One region of the Nonomuraea rosea genome, then DNA from elsewhere that is predicted to be linked to it. Evidence: riboswitches for the same ligand, from Rfam matches in the RefSeq annotation. Region 1 holds a riboswitch; the other holds the start of a gene.
What was found. Region 1 has a riboswitch for glycine ahead of gcvP (aminomethyl-transferring glycine dehydrogenase). Riboswitches for the same ligand answer to the same signal wherever they lie in the genome.
Positions count from the first base shown of each region.

Region 2: it holds a riboswitch for glycine, as region 1 does, so the genes downstream of both, gcvT (glycine cleavage system aminomethyltransferase GcvT) here and gcvP (aminomethyl-transferring glycine dehydrogenase) in region 1, are expected to answer to the same signal.

Region 1 is NZ_BAABDQ010000035.1:14,180-21,413, reverse strand. It holds gene ABEA43_RS49495 (double zinc ribbon and FHA domain-containing protein) at 1-75, shown strand, start outside; gene ftsR (transcriptional regulator FtsR) at 140-793, shown strand; gene ABEA43_RS49485 (bifunctional nuclease family protein) at 926-1,396, shown strand; gene ABEA43_RS49480 (MerR family transcriptional regulator) at 1,544-2,164, shown strand; glycine riboswitch at 2,227-2,326, shown strand; gene gcvP (aminomethyl-transferring glycine dehydrogenase) at 2,517-5,348, shown strand; gene ABEA43_RS49470 (tetratricopeptide repeat protein) at 5,485-6,285, shown strand; gene ABEA43_RS49465 (hypothetical protein) at 6,363-6,713, opposite strand; gene ABEA43_RS49460 (alpha/beta hydrolase family protein) at 6,796-7,234, shown strand, end outside.
Region 2 is NZ_BAABDQ010000019.1:27,043-34,276, reverse strand. It holds gene ABEA43_RS35760 (DUF6286 domain-containing protein) at 1-415, shown strand, start outside; gene ABEA43_RS35755 (hypothetical protein) at 435-956, shown strand; gene ABEA43_RS35750 (MBL fold metallo-hydrolase) at 1,046-1,852, opposite strand; gene ABEA43_RS35745 (L-serine ammonia-lyase) at 1,899-3,275, opposite strand; gene gcvH (glycine cleavage system protein GcvH) at 3,339-3,728, opposite strand; gene gcvT (glycine cleavage system aminomethyltransferase GcvT) at 3,725-4,810, opposite strand; glycine riboswitch at 4,942-5,040, opposite strand; gene ABEA43_RS35730 (M4 family metallopeptidase) at 5,225-7,234, opposite strand, start outside.

The DNA.
Region 1 (7,234 bases):
TTGCACTCCGGGGACGAGGTGCAGATCGGCAAGTTCCGCCTGGTCTTCCTGATGCGAGCCCACGCCGGCACATGAGCGAGCGGAGCGAGCGACCGATCGGCGCGGCCCCCAGCGCGCTCACGCCGGCCAGGGAGGCCGCATGAGCTCCCAGGCGGCACGCTCGCATATGAGCATCGGGGAGGTGCTCGCCCTGCTGCAGGGCGAGTTCCCCGATGTCACCATCTCCAAGATCCGCTTCTTGGAGGGCGAAGGGCTGATCGAGCCGGAGCGCAGCCCCTCCGGCTACCGTAAGTTCACGCACCTGCACGTGGAGCAGCTGCGCTTCATCCTCACCGAGCAGCGTGACCACTATCTGCCGCTGCGCGTGATCAAGGACAGGATGGCCGAGAGCTTCGGCCTCCCGCGTGCCGTGCAGCACGTGCAGGAGATCAAGCTCAGCAGGGCCGAGCTGATCGAGGCGGCCGAGATCGACGAGGAGACGCTCGCCGAGCTCGAGGACTACGGCCTGCTCGCCCCGGTGGCCAGGCGTTACGACGAGGAGGCGCTCAAGGTGGCCCGCAGCGTCGGCGCGCTGACCCGTTTCGGCCTGCACGCCCGGCACCTGCGGGCGGTCAAGGCGGCGGCGGAGCGCGAGTGCGGTCTGGTCGAGCAGACCGTCGCCCCCATACTCAAGCGGCGCGCCCCCGGAGCCATCGGCGAGGCCGACGAAGTCGCCAGGGAGTTGTCCACGCTTCTGCTCGATCTGCACGCAGCCCTTGTCCGCATGGGAGTCCGGTCGGTCCTGGGTCGTTGAGACCGTAGCGGGCTAGGAGGCGAAGGCACATTCGAGCCCCGCCGGGTGTTACGTTGAATTGCAGTAGCGAGTCAGCAGAAGCGCCGATCAAATAGCTGTGCCGGGTGACCGGTCAGGAATACGGAGCAGCCCGTGTTGCAGATGGAGGTCGTGGGCGTTCGAGTTGAAATGCCCACAAATCAGCCGATCGTCTTGCTCAAGGAGGCACAAGGGGAACGGTTCCTTCCCATCTGGATCGGCATGACGGAAGCCACGGCCATCGCCCTGGCCCAGGCGGAGGAGCCGCCGCCGAGGCCGCTCACGCATGACCTTTTCCGCGACGTGCTGAGCGCCCTGGGCGTAGGCCTGCGCGCGGTCAACATCGTCGCCCTGCGCGACGGCATCTTCTTCGCCGACCTGGTGTTCTCCAACGGCGTGGAGGTGAGCGCGCGGCCCTCTGACTCCATCGCGCTCGCCCTGCGCACCGGAGCCAGGATCTTCGCCAGCGAGGAGGTCGTCCAGGAGGCCGGAGTGATCATTCCAGACGACCAGGAAGACGAGGTGGAGAAGTTCAGGGAGTTCCTTGACACGATCACTCCCGAAGACTTTGGCAGGGCGGGGTAGGTATTTCAGTGCATTTACGCTTCACGACGCGCCGAGCCGGATCGTTGACTGAGCATGGTCACGGTCCTACGGTGCAAGTGAAACCCGTGGTCGCCCTTTACGAACCCCCAGATCAGGCCACGGGATGAGAGAAAGCCGGAGGTCCGCGTGGCGGTCAGCAGCGGCGAGGGAAAGACGGCCGGCCAGGAAGATCCGGTTCGGCGCGAGAGCGCGCGGCAGCGTGCCGGAGAGCAGGGTCTGCTCTTCGACGAGCAGCCGTCGGCGCTGCCGGACGACATCGGATACCGCGGGCCGACGGCCTGCTCGGCGGCCGGCATCACCTACAGGCAGCTCGACTACTGGGCGCGCACGGCTCTGGTGGAGCCCACGATAAGAGCCGCGCACGGCTCGGGCTCGCAGCGCCTCTACAGCTTCCGCGACATCCTGGTGCTCAAGGTCGTCAAGCGGCTCCTCGACACCGGGGTGTCACTACAGCAGATCCGTACGGCCGTGCAGCATCTACGTGATCGCGGGGTCGGCGACCTCGCGCAGATCACGCTCATGAGCGACGGCGTCAGCGTCTACGAGTGCACCTCGGCCGATGAGGTGATCGATCTGCTCCAGGGCGGCCAGGGCGTGTTCGGCATCGCGCTGGGCAGGGTCTGGCGTGAAGTCGAGGGATCGCTCGCGGAGCTGCCGGGGGAAAGAGCGGCGGTCGAGGACACAGTCCCGGCCGACCACCCCGCTGACGAGCTCGCCCAGCGGCGCCGCGCGCGCCGCATCGGCTGAGAGCGAACCCCGGTGGACCGGCGAACACGGCACACCGTAGTAATCTAGGACAGCAAGGCTGACGACCCCGTGCGGGAGAGTCCCCGGGACCACCGGTCCCGTGGGCGCCGAAGGAGCAACCCTCCCCGGAATCTCTCAGGCAACCTGTACCGCTCGGGTGAGGCAACTCTGGAAAGCAGGTGCGCCCGCCAGGCGCGCCTCACCGACGGTGCAAGCCCCTGTCCCGGGGGTGAAGCTCTCAGGTCGTGACGCCGCCCTTCCCGGGGTCGCGCTGTCGCGCTGACAGAGGGGGAGATCCGGCACTCGTCCGCGCCCTGGCGCCGGTCTCCATAAGCCTCGGGAGGCAATCTCCATGACCGACCTGTCAGCACCGCCGTTCGCATCCAGGCACATCGGCCCATCGGAGTCCGAGCAGCTGCGCATGCTCGAAGCCGTGGGCTTCGAGTCCGTCGCGGATCTGGTGGCCGTGGCGGTCCCCGAGGCCATCAGGGCCAAGGACCGGCTCAAGCTGCCCGCCGCCATCGGCGAGGCCGAGGCCATCGCCGAGCTGCGCGCCCTGGCCGGGCGCAACCGCGTGCTCACCTCGATGATCGGCCTGGGCTACTACGACACCGTCACGCCCGCCGTCATCCGCCGCAGCCTGCTGGAGAACCCGGGCTGGTACACCGCCTACACCCCGTACCAGCCGGAGATCTCGCAGGGCCGCCTGGAGGCGCTGCTGAACTTCCAGACGGTCGTCTCCGACCTCACCGGGCTGGCCGTGGCCGGCGCGTCCCTCCTCGACGAGGCCACGGCCGCCGCCGAGGCCATGACGCTGGCCCGGCGGGCCGGCAAGTCCAAGAGCGCCGTGTTCGTGGTCGACGCCGACGCGATGCCCCAGACCAAGGCGGTGCTCGCCACCCGCGCGGAGCCGCTCGGCATCACGCTCGTGGAGCACCCCCTCGACGGCGAGCTGCCCGAGTGCTTCGGCGTGCTGGTGCAGTACCCGGGCGCCTCGGGCCGCCTGCGCGACTTCCGCGCCGTGGCCGCCGCCGCGCACGAGGCGGGCGCGCTCGTCGTCGCCGCCGCCGACCTGCTGGCCCTGACCATGGTGGCCGCCCCCGGCGAGCTGGGCGCCGACATCGCGATCGGCTCCTCGCAGCGGTTCGGGGTGCCGTTCGGGTTCGGCGGGCCGCACGCCGCCTACATGTCCGTACGCGAGGGCCTGCAGCGCCAGCTCCCGGGGCGGCTCGTGGGCGTGTCGGTGGACGTCGACGGCGACCCCGCCTACCGCCTGGCCCTGCAGACCCGCGAGCAGCACATCCGCCGCGAGAAGGCCACCAGCAACATCTGCACCGCCCAGGTGCTGCTCGCCGTCATCGCCGGCATGTACGCCGTCTACCACGGCCCCGAGGGCCTGCGCGGGATCGCCCACCGGGTGCACCGCTACGCGTCGGCGCTGGCCGCCGGCCTGCGCGAGGCCGGTCTGGAGGTCGTGCACGGCGAGTTCTTCGACACCGTCCTGGTCCGCGTGCCCGGCAAGGCCGCCGAGGTGGTCGCCGCCGCCGCCGGGCAGGGCGTCAACCTCTGGCGGGCCGGCGACGACCACGTGTCCGTCGCCTGCGACGAGAAGACCGGGGCCGCCGAGATCGCCAAGGTCTGGGCCGCCTTCGGCCTCGACCGCTCGGACGTGGACATCGAGGGCGCGGCGGACGCGCTGCCCGCCGAGCTGGCGCGCGAGTCGGCGTACCTGACCCACCCCGTCTTCCACAGCCACCGCTCCGAGACCGCGATGCTCCGCTACCTGCGCAGGCTGCAGGACAAGGACATCGCGCTCGACCGTTCGATGATCCCGCTCGGCTCCTGCACGATGAAGCTGAACGCGACCACCGAGATGGAGCCGATCACCTGGCCCGAGTTCGCCGCGATCCACCCCTACGCGCCCGACGACCAGGCCGAGGGCTACCTGGAGCTGATCGGCACGCTGGAGGGCTGGCTGGCCGAGGTCACCGGCTACGACGCCGTCTCGATCCAGCCGAACGCGGGCTCGCAGGGCGAGTTCGCCGGCCTGCTGGCCATCCGCGCCTACCACCGCGCCAACGGCGACGAGGGCCGCGACGTCTGCCTCATCCCGTCCTCGGCCCACGGCACCAATGCCGCCAGCGCCGTCATGGCCGGCATGCGCGTCGTGGTCGTGGCCTGCGACTCCGACGGCAACGTCGACCTGGCCGACCTCGACGCCAAGATCGACAAGCACCGCGACGCGCTGGCCGCGATCATGGTGACGTACCCGTCCACGCACGGTGTGTACGAGGAGACGATCACCGAGGTGTGCGCCAAGGTGCACGACGCCGGCGGCCAGGTCTACGTCGACGGGGCCAACCTCAACGCGCTGGTCGGGCTGGCCAAGCCGGGCGAGTTCGGGGCCGACGTCTCGCACCTGAACCTGCACAAGACGTTCTGCATCCCGCACGGCGGCGGCGGCCCCGGCGTCGGCCCGGTGGCGGTGCGCGGCCACCTGGCGGCCTTCCTGCCCGGCCACCCGCTGCACAACGGCACGCCCGTGGGGCCCGTCTCGGCGGCCCCGTACGGGTCGGCGGGCATCCTGCCGATCTCGTGGGCCTACATCAGGATGATGGGCTCCGAGGGGCTCACCGCGGCGACCGAGCAGGCCATCCTGTCGGCGAACTACCTGGCCAGGCGCCTGGCCCCGCACTACCCGGTGCTCTACACCGGGCGCGGCGGGCTGGTGGCGCACGAGTGCATCGTGGACCTGCGCCAGATCACCAAGGAGACCGGCGTCACCGTGGACGACGTGGCCAAGCGGCTCATCGACTACGGCTTCCACGCGCCGACCATGTCCTTCCCCGTGGCGGGCACGCTGATGATCGAGCCGACGGAGAGCGAGGACCTCACCGAGCTCGACCGGTTCGTGGACGCGCTGATCGCCATCCGCGGGGAGATCTCCAAGGTGGCCTCCGGCGACTACGACAAGACCGACAACCCGCTGCGCAACGCGCCGCACACGGCCGAGTCGGTCAGCGCCGACGAGTGGGGGCACCCCTACTCGCGTTCTGAGGCGGCCTACCCGCTGCCGTCGCTGCGCGAGGGCAAGTACTGGGTGCCGGTGCGGCGGATCGACCAGGCCTACGGCGACCGGAACCTGGTGTGCTCCTGCCCGCCTCTTGAGGCGTACGAGGACTGAGGACCGCCTTCCCGCGGGGGAGCAGCACCTCCTCCGCGGGCATGGGGAGCGCCATCCAGTCCTTCGGCGTCAACTGAGCAGACATGATCGCCGGAAGTCGTTAGGCTCGGTGCGACCGCCGCCGAAGGAGCTCTCTTTGACGTCCTCAGAGCTGCAGATCCCGCCTCTCGACACCGCCCGCCGCCTGGCCGAACGCGGTGATCTCGACGGCGCCGCCGCCATACTCGGCGAGCTGGCCGCCGACCCGGCCGACCCCGACAGGGCCCAGGCCGCCGTCGGCCTCGCCGTGGTGCTGGACGAGCGCGGCGACGTCGAGGCCGCCAGAGCCGCGGCCAGGACCGCCCTGGCCACCGGGCACCCCGAATACGCGGCCCAGGCGGCCTGCCACCTGGCGCAGGGCTTCGAACGCGAAGGCCGGGCCGACCAGGCCAGAGCCGCCTGGCAGGCCGTGCTCGGGGTCGGGACGGCCGCCTACGTGCCGCTGGCCCACCTCGCGCTGGCCCGCCTGGCGATGGCGGCCGACGACCCGGAGCAGGCGAACGGAGAGCTGCGCGCCGCCATGGCGGCCGGGGACGACCGGGTCGCGGCACACGCCGCCCAGCAGCTCGCCGACCTCCTGCTGGAGCACGGGCAGGCCGGTGCGGCGGCCGAGGTCATCATGGACGCCCTGGAGTTCGCCGAGGCGCAGGACGTGCCGGGGCTGCGGGTCCAGCTCGGGATCGTGCATCTGGAGCTGGCCTGCGCGGAGTTCGCGGAGACGGTCGAGGACGTCGCGGCCGATCCGCAGACGAGCGCGCTGGCCATCGAGCTGCTGGCCCGTACGCTGCCGCTGCGCGGGCGGCCCGAGGACGCGGACCAGGTCTGGTCGTACGGGCTCAACCACGAGGACACGGCGCTGTCGGCCGAGGTCCGGCTCCGCTACCACCGCGACGCCTGACCGGCCGCTCGCTCGCCAAGGTGGCGGAGGCGCTCCCGTTGCCCCCGCCCGTCGTCAGCGGCCGCTGACCGGACTCGTCAGCCGCGGCGCATGATGGCCATGGCGGCGGCCACGTTGATGATCACGATCGCCAGCCAGGTGATCGTCAGCCCCACCAGCCCCGCGTTGCCGGCCGCGATGGCCGTCAGCGGGATGCCGATGCCCATCGAGCCCAGCGTGATCGGGATCATCGCGGCCCCCGGGGTGGACCGCTTGTGCGGCGGCTCGGCCCCGTGGTGGTGCAGCTCGGCCCGGACGCGGGCGGAGATGGTGGCGTCGAGGCGCTCGACGAACGACTCGACGAGCGCGGCTTCGTACTCCGGGCCGAGATCACGGCGGGCGTCCAGGGTGGCCTGGAGGTCATCCCGGATGGGGCGGTTGTCTGGCATGAGAGTAATCATCCATCCCCTGCGCCGCGCCGTCATCCCACCTGAGGTCCAAGGTGAGATCCTCCCCAGGTACGGTGCTGGCATGAAGGTCATGACCCCGCGAGGGCCCGCTCTGGTCGAGGTGGACGAGGCCGCGGACCCCAGACTGCTGCTCGTGCTGACCCACGGGTCGGCCGGGAGAGTCGACGCTCCCGACCTGGTGGCCGTCCGTGACGCCGCCCTCGGGGCCGGGGCCAGCGTGGCCAGGGTGACGCAGGCGTTCAGAGTGGCGGGGGCGCGGGCGCCGGGCTCGCCGGTCAAGCAGGACGAGGCCTGGGAGATCGTGCTGGGCGAGCTGCGGGCGCGCTGGCGCGGGCTGCCCGTCGTCCAGGGCGGCCGGAGCAACGGGGCGAGGGTCGCCTGCCGGACGGCCTCGGCGGTCGGCGCGGCGGCGGTGGTGGCGCTGGCCTTCCCGCTGCACCCGCCGGGGCGGCCGGAACGTTCCAGAGCGGACGAGCTACGGGGCGCCGGAGTGGACGTGC
Region 2 (7,234 bases), on a different contig from region 1:
GGGCTGGGTGCCGGTGAACGAGATCGTCGAGGCCGCGGGCAAGACCACGTGGCCGGAGCTGTCCGACGCGGCCATGTTCGTGGCGGGGGCGGGCCTGCTGATGCTGCTGCTGGCGGTCGTGCCCGGACGTTCCAGGCTGGTGCCGGTGGAGACGTCCGACCCGCTGATCGTCATCGGCATCACCCGTTCCGGGCTTCGGCGCACGCTGCGCGCGGCCGCCCAGCAGGTGCCGGGGGTGGACAAGGCGTCGGTACGGCTGCGCAGGCGCACCATCGAGGTCACCGTGGTGACGGGGGCGGAGAGCTCGGGCGCGATGCTCAGGCAGGTGGGCACCGCCGTGGGGGACCGGCTGGCGGGCGTGGGCACGCTCGGCACCGGTGAGGTCGTGGTCCGCCTGCGCAGGAAGGGCCTGTGACGGCGAGCGGGGAGGGGTCGTGATGGCGAGCGGGAACGGGCGGTCGATCCGGCAGTATGCGGGCAATCGCGTCGGGCTGGCCGTCGTGGGGGGCACGCTGGCGGCCCTGGGCGGGTATGCGTGGCTGCGCGGCCAGGACCGGTTCTTCGACCTGCCGCCCAATGCCAGGGTCCTGCCCGCCCAGACCTATCGGGTGCTCGCCGACGAGCCCTGGCCGCTGTGGCTGCTCGCGCTCGGCCTGCTGCTCCTGGCCCTGGTCGCGCTGCGCTGGCTGCTGCTCTGCCTGGGCTGGGGCCGTCGGGGCGCGCACAACGGTACGGGGACGGCGATGCTGTTCGTCGGGCTCAAGGGCGTGGAGGGGCTGGGCCGGGCGGGGGTGCGGGTCGGCGAGGACGGCCTGCGCATCGGCCTGACCTGCCCGTCGGCCGCCGACGTGGGCGCGGTGGTGGGCAAGCTGGACCAGGACATCGTCGGCAAGATCCGCCGTGAGGTCCGCGACGACGAGGCGGCCACGCTCGTACGGCTGCACGTCCGCCGCTGACCGGCACCCAGCCAGGCGTACCGGCCGAAACCGCGCCCCGACGCCCGATCCCGGCCCTGGACGCCCGCCCAGGCCGTGACCTGGGCGGGTCAGGCTTTGAGCGGCACCCAGGTCCGGTGCTCGGTCATCCGCAGCAACGACGACAAGCCCGCCTCCTCGAAGGCCAGCTCCAGGTCGGCGCGGCCCTCCGAGAAGTGGGCCCATCCGTCGTAGTGCGCCGCGAGCACGACCGACGCACCCAGGATCGCGGCCGCGGCCCCGGCCCGGCGGCTGTCCAGGGACAGGGGACGGCCGCTGAACTTCGCCGGGACCCGGGCCGCCCCGGCATTCAGCACGGCCACGTCGATCTCCGGCACCCGGCGGGAGATCTCGGCCACCGTACGGATCGAGGCGTTGTCGCCGCTGACGTACACGGTGGGCAGGCCCCGCCCGGCCAGGACGAACCCGGTGACCTCGCAGTTGACGTTGCCGTCGCCGTCGCGCTCGCCGTCCTCGGGGCCGTGCACCGCGGGCACCGCCAGAACCGTCAGCTCGCCCTCGCCGTCCGGACGGGGGAGGAAGTGGGAGGCCCACCGGGCCAGGCCGATCGCCGGAGAGCCGAGCCGCTTCGCGGTGGCAGGGCCGGTGAGGACCAGCGGCGCGGCCAGCGCGAAGGCGCGCCCGCGCACGTCGAGGTTGTCAGGGTGCAGGTCGTGGCTGACCAGCACGAGATCGACCGGCCCCACCTCGTCCTCGGTCGCGGCCGGACCGGCGGTCTTGGTGAGGTAGCCCTGCGGCCCGGCGTCGTCGAAGGTCGGGTCGGTGACGATGCGCAGGCCGCCGAGATCGATGATGGCGGTGGGCCCGCCCAGGACGGTCGCCGCGCACTCCTGCCGTGCCAGCACTGGGTTCGTCATCGCAAAGCTCCACTCGGTGTTCGCACTTCAGCCACGAATCGGGTCGTCAGCATTCGATCACGTTGACGGCCAGACCGCCTCGCGACGTCTCCTTGTACTTGTCGAGCATGTCCCGGCCGGTGTCGCGCATCGTCTTGATGGCCTTGTCGAGTGCCACGTAGTGCTTGCCGTCGCCGCGCAGGGCGATCCTGGCCGCCGTGATGGCCTTGTTGGAGGCCACCGCGTTGCGCTCGATGCACGGGATCTGGACCAGGCCGCCGATCGGGTCGCAGGTCAGCCCCAGGTTGTGCTCGATGCCGATCTCGGCGGCGTTCTCCACCTGCTCGGGGGTGCCGCCGAGGACCTCGGTGAGCGCGGCGGAGGCCATCGAGCAGGCCGAGCCCACCTCGCCCTGGCAGCCCACCTCGGCGCCCGAGATCGAGGCGTTCTCCTTGAACAGCACGCCGATCGCGGCGGCGGTGAGCAGGAAGCGGACCACGCCCTCGTCGTCCGCGTGCGGGGTGAAGCGGGTGTAGTACGTGAGCACGGCCGGGATGATGCCCGCGGCGCCGTTGGTGGGGGCGGTGACGATGCGCCCGCCGGCCGCGTTCTCCTCGTTGACCGCCAGGGCGAACAGCGTCACCCAGTCCATGGCCTGCAGCGGGTCCTTCTCGGGCGGCTCCGACTGCAGGCGGCGGTGCAGCTGGTTGGCGCGGCGCTTGACCTTGAGACCGCCGGGCAGGACGCCTTCCCTGGAGATGCCGCGGCGCACGCAGTCCGACATGACCTGCCAGAGCCGCAGGATGCCCGCGCGGATCTCCTCTTCCGTACGGCCGAAGGCCTTCTCGTTCTCCAGCATGAGCGCGGAGATCGACAGGCCCGTGCTCGAGCAGTGCTTGAGCAGCTCCTCGCCGGTGGTGAAGGGGTAGGGCAGCACGGTGTCGTCCGGCTTGATGCGGTCGGCGCCCGTGGCCTTCTCGTCCACGACGAAGCCGCCGCCGACCGAGAAGTAGACCTTCTCCCTGAGCGTGCCGCCCGCGGCGTCGCAGGCGGTGAAGCGCATGCCGTTCGGGTGCTCGGGGAGGGAGATCTTGCGTTCGAAGACGAGGTCCTCGCCGATGACGAACGGGATCTCGTGCGTGCCGTACAGCTTGACCGTGCCCGACTCGCGCATGGCGGTGATGCGGGCGTCAATGGTGTCCACGTCGACCAGTTCGGGCTTCTCGCCTGAGAGGCCGAGCAGGACCGCCTTGTCGCTGCCGTGGCCCTTGCCGGTCAGGCCGAGGGAGCCGTACAGGATGGTCTGGACCCGGGCGACCTGGTCGAGCAGCCCGTCGTCCGCCAGCCCGCGGGCGAACTTGTGCGCGGCCGCCATCGGGCCTCCCGTGTGGGAGCTCGACGGGCCGATGCCTATTTTGAAGAGGTCGAAGACGCTGATCGCCATTGATGTGCGCCCTTCATGAAGGGCCGGGGCCCGGTGCGGGACCCCGGCTTCTCGTTGGTTCGGTCAGGACTCGCCGGAGGTGAGCGCCGTGTACTCCTCGGCGGACAGCAGGTCCTCCGGGTCGCCTTCGATGCGGATCCGGAACATCCAGCCCTCACCGTACGGGTCGCTGTTGGCCAGACCGGGGTCGTCCACGATGGCCTGGTTGACCTCGACGATCTCGCCGCCGACCGGCGCGTAGATCTCGTTGACCGACTTGGTCGACTCCACCTCGCCGACGGAGTCGCCCGCCTCGACGGCCGCGCCGACCTCGGGGAGCTGCACGAAGACGACGTCACCAAGGGATTCGGCGGCGAAGGCGGTGATGCCCACGGTCACGGTGAGACCGTCGTCGAGCCCGGCAACCCACTCGTGCTCCTTGGTGTAGCTGAGGTCGTCAGGGATGTTGCTCACTTGTTCCTCCTGTAAAAGGGCAGCTCAACCAGGTCCATAGGTTCATGGCTGCCCCGAATGTCCACGGCCAGGCCTGCTTCGGCGCCGGTGTCCACATAGGCCATCGCGATGGGCCGCCCCAGGCTCTGGGAGGGCGCACCGCTGGTGACCTCGCCGACGACGGCGCCGTCTTTGGTGACCGGGTAGCCATGGCGCGGCACCCGGCGGCCCTGCGCGACCAGGCCGACGAGCCGGCGCCGGGGCGGATCGTCCTTGACCGCCTCGAGTGCCGACCTGCCGACGAAGTCGCCGGGCTTGTCGAATTTCACCACTCTGCCCAGCCCCGCGTCGAACGGGGTCAGGTCGGCGCCGAGCTCGTTGCCGTACAGAGGCATGCCCGCCTCAAGCCGGAGCGTGTCCCGGCTGGACAGGCCCGCGGGCTGGAGTCCGTACGGCTCGCCGGCCGCGGTGAGCGCGTTCCAGAGCGGGACGGCGTCCTGGTTGGCCACGAAGAGCTCGAACCCGTCCTCGCCGGTGTAGCCGGTGCGCGCGATGAGCGCCTGCCGCCCGTCCACCAGGCCGGGCAGGCCCGCGTAGTACTTGAGCCCGGCCAGGTCGGCGTCGGTGAGCGTGGCGAGGATCTCCTGGGAGCGCGGGCCCTGTACGGCGATCAGCGCGTACTGGTCCGACCGATCCTCAACCACCACGTCATACGCCTTGGCACGATTTTTCAGCTCGTGCCCGACTTTTTCGTAGTTCGAGGCGTTCGCCACCACCATGAACTCCTCGTCGCCGAGCCGGTAGACGATGAGGTCGTCGAGCACCCCGCCCCGCTCGTTGACGATCATGGTGTACCTGGCCCGTCCGGGCGCCAGCGCCGACAGATGACCGACCAGGGCGTAGTCCAGGGCTTCGCCGGCCTGGGGGCCGGTCAGGAAGATCTCGCCCATGTGCGAGAGGTCGAACAGCCCGGCCGCCTCGCGAACGGCCTTGTGCTCCGCGGACTCGCTCCCGTACCGGAGCGGCATGAGCCACCCCGCGAAGTCGGTCAGCGTCGCGCCGAGGCTCTGGTGAACGTCACGTAGCGGTGTAGGTCGGGACATTTGTCGCACCTCAGGACAGGATTGGATGCCAGCATCCTCCCCCTCTGTCATGGGTGCCTGAGAGCTTCGCCCGAGTTTTACCGGACTTTCACCTTCGGCGAGGCCCCGCAGGCCTGCTTTCCAGAGGTCACCTAGTCCGTGCGGTCCTTTGCCTTGAGAGGTTCGCGGGGAGGGCTTGCTCCTTCAGGGACACCTGACCGGCTGTCAGGGTGCTCTCCCGCACGGTTTCGCCGGTGATGTCCGCAAGCCTAGTGCCGCCATGGGGGTGTTGTCGCGTGCCGATCTGCCGTTCCGGAATGCGAAAGGCCGCGCGCGGACCGGTCATGGCAGGTCGGCCCGCGCGCGGCGGCTCGTGGAGTCAGGCTTGCTCGCCCGGAGGGCGGCCACCCCGGCGTGACCGCCCAGCTTGTGCGTTCAGACCCGCTGCCAGAGCGCGGGCGTGTTGGGCGGCTCCCAGCCGGGCAGGCTGGTGTGCGCCTGCCGGCAGCGGTAGCTGACGCCCTGGTAGGTGACGGTCTGGCCGACGGCGTAGGCCGTGTACGTCTGCCACGTGGTGCCCTGGCCGCCGCCCACCGTCAGGCTGAACGAGGCCGAGTGGTCGGCACTGGCGCCGTCACCGTTGAGGCTGATGGCGTAGGTGCTCGGCGTGACGCCGCTCGTGGTCGTGATCGTCACCGTGGACGACTGGCCGGCCGTGATCGTCTGCGGGCTGAAGCCGACGGTCACGCCCTGCGGCACGTTGCCCGCCGACAGCGTGACGCTCTGCGCCTGGCCGGAGGTCACCTGCGTGCTGATCGTCGCGGTGGCGGAGGCTCCCGCCTGCACGGAGGCGGAGGACGGGCTCACGCCGAAGGAGTAGTCGTCCTGGGAGGTCTGCCCGATCCGCAGGTTGTACGTGGCCTGCCGGTCCACGTCGGCGCCGTCGGCCGTGATCGTGATGGCGTGGTTGCCCTGAGGGCTGCTCGACGACGTGGTGAGCGTCAGGGCCGAGGTCTGACCGGCGGTGATCGTGGCCGGGCTGAACGCGGCCGTCACGCCGGCGGGCAGCGTTCCGGCACGCAGGGTGATCGACTGGGCCGAGCCGCCGGTCACCGTGGTCCGGACCGTGGTGGTGGCGCTCTGCCCCGGCGTGACGCTGCCGGAGGCGGGCTCCAGCCCGACCGAGAAGTCGTTGGCGCCCTGCTGGCAGGTCGGCTCGCCGGACTGGGCGCGGACGCTCACGCCGTCCCAGGCGCTCTTGACCACGTTGAACTCGGTGCAGCTGCCCGGATACAGCGTCTTGGCGGCCTGCAGGGTGGCCACCCGCGCCTTGGCGTGCGTCCACGGCTGCGTCTTGGTGTTCAGCGCGGACATGAAGACCTCGCCGGCCTTGCGGATGCCGATGCCGGTGATCGCCGCACCGCTGTCGCAGCGGGTGCTGGCGGGCTTGCCCGACGGGTTGGTGCCCTCGGCTACCAGGTAGAACCAGTGGTTCTGGGGCCCGGCCGCGGCGTGCACCTCGGTGCTCGGGATGGAGGCGCTGTAGCAGTTGGGATGCCCGAGCGCCGCCGGGTTGTACATGTTCCTGATCGGGCCGGAGCCCGACAGGTTGACCTCCTCGCCCACCAGGTAGTCCGGCGGGTCGTTCGGGTTGTTCGCGAAGGCCTCGGTGAGCGCGCCGAAGACGTCGCCGGTGGACTCGTTCATGCCGCCGGTCTCGTTGCCGCTGCCCGCGCCGCCGCTGGTGAACTGGAAGATGCCGTGGCCGAACTCGTGCCCGACCACGTCCATGGAGGTGAGCTGCTGGCTGTTGGCGGAGTTGTGGCCGAACGAGCCGTAGGAGCCGTTCCAGTACGCGTTGACCGCGTTCAGCCCGACGCGGGAGGGATATCCGCCGCCCTGGCCGTTGATGCCGTTCCTGCCGAGCCAGTCCCGCAGCATGTCCCACTCGCGCTGCGCGGCGTACAGGGCGTCCACGCAGGCGGTCTCCAGGTTCGTGCCCGAGCCGTTGCCCCAGGTGTCGGTGGTCTTCGTGTACGGCGTGCCGTTCTGGCCGCCGCACGCGACGCCGCTCCTGCGGGGGTCGCGCATCGTGTACGAGGGCGTCGTGTCGATGGTGACGGTGCCGTTGTAGTAGCCGCTGCCGGTGCCGTCGCGCACGTCGTCCCATGCGTCGATCACCTTGCCGGTGACCGCGTCCACGAAGACGTGCATCCGGGTCTCGTGCCCGGCCGCGGTGCCGCCCGCGACGGCCACCTCCCAGGCCAGGCGGGGTCTGGCGGTGGCGGCGTGGACGGAGAGCACGGGGGTGGCGACCGTCTGGGGCCTGGCCACCCTGGCCCTGGCCGTCAGCGCGGCGGCGGGGGCGGCGACCTTCGGCTCGGTGCTCACCGCGATCTCGGTGCGCTGCCCGGTGGTCAGTGTGGTGATCACCGCGCCGGAGTC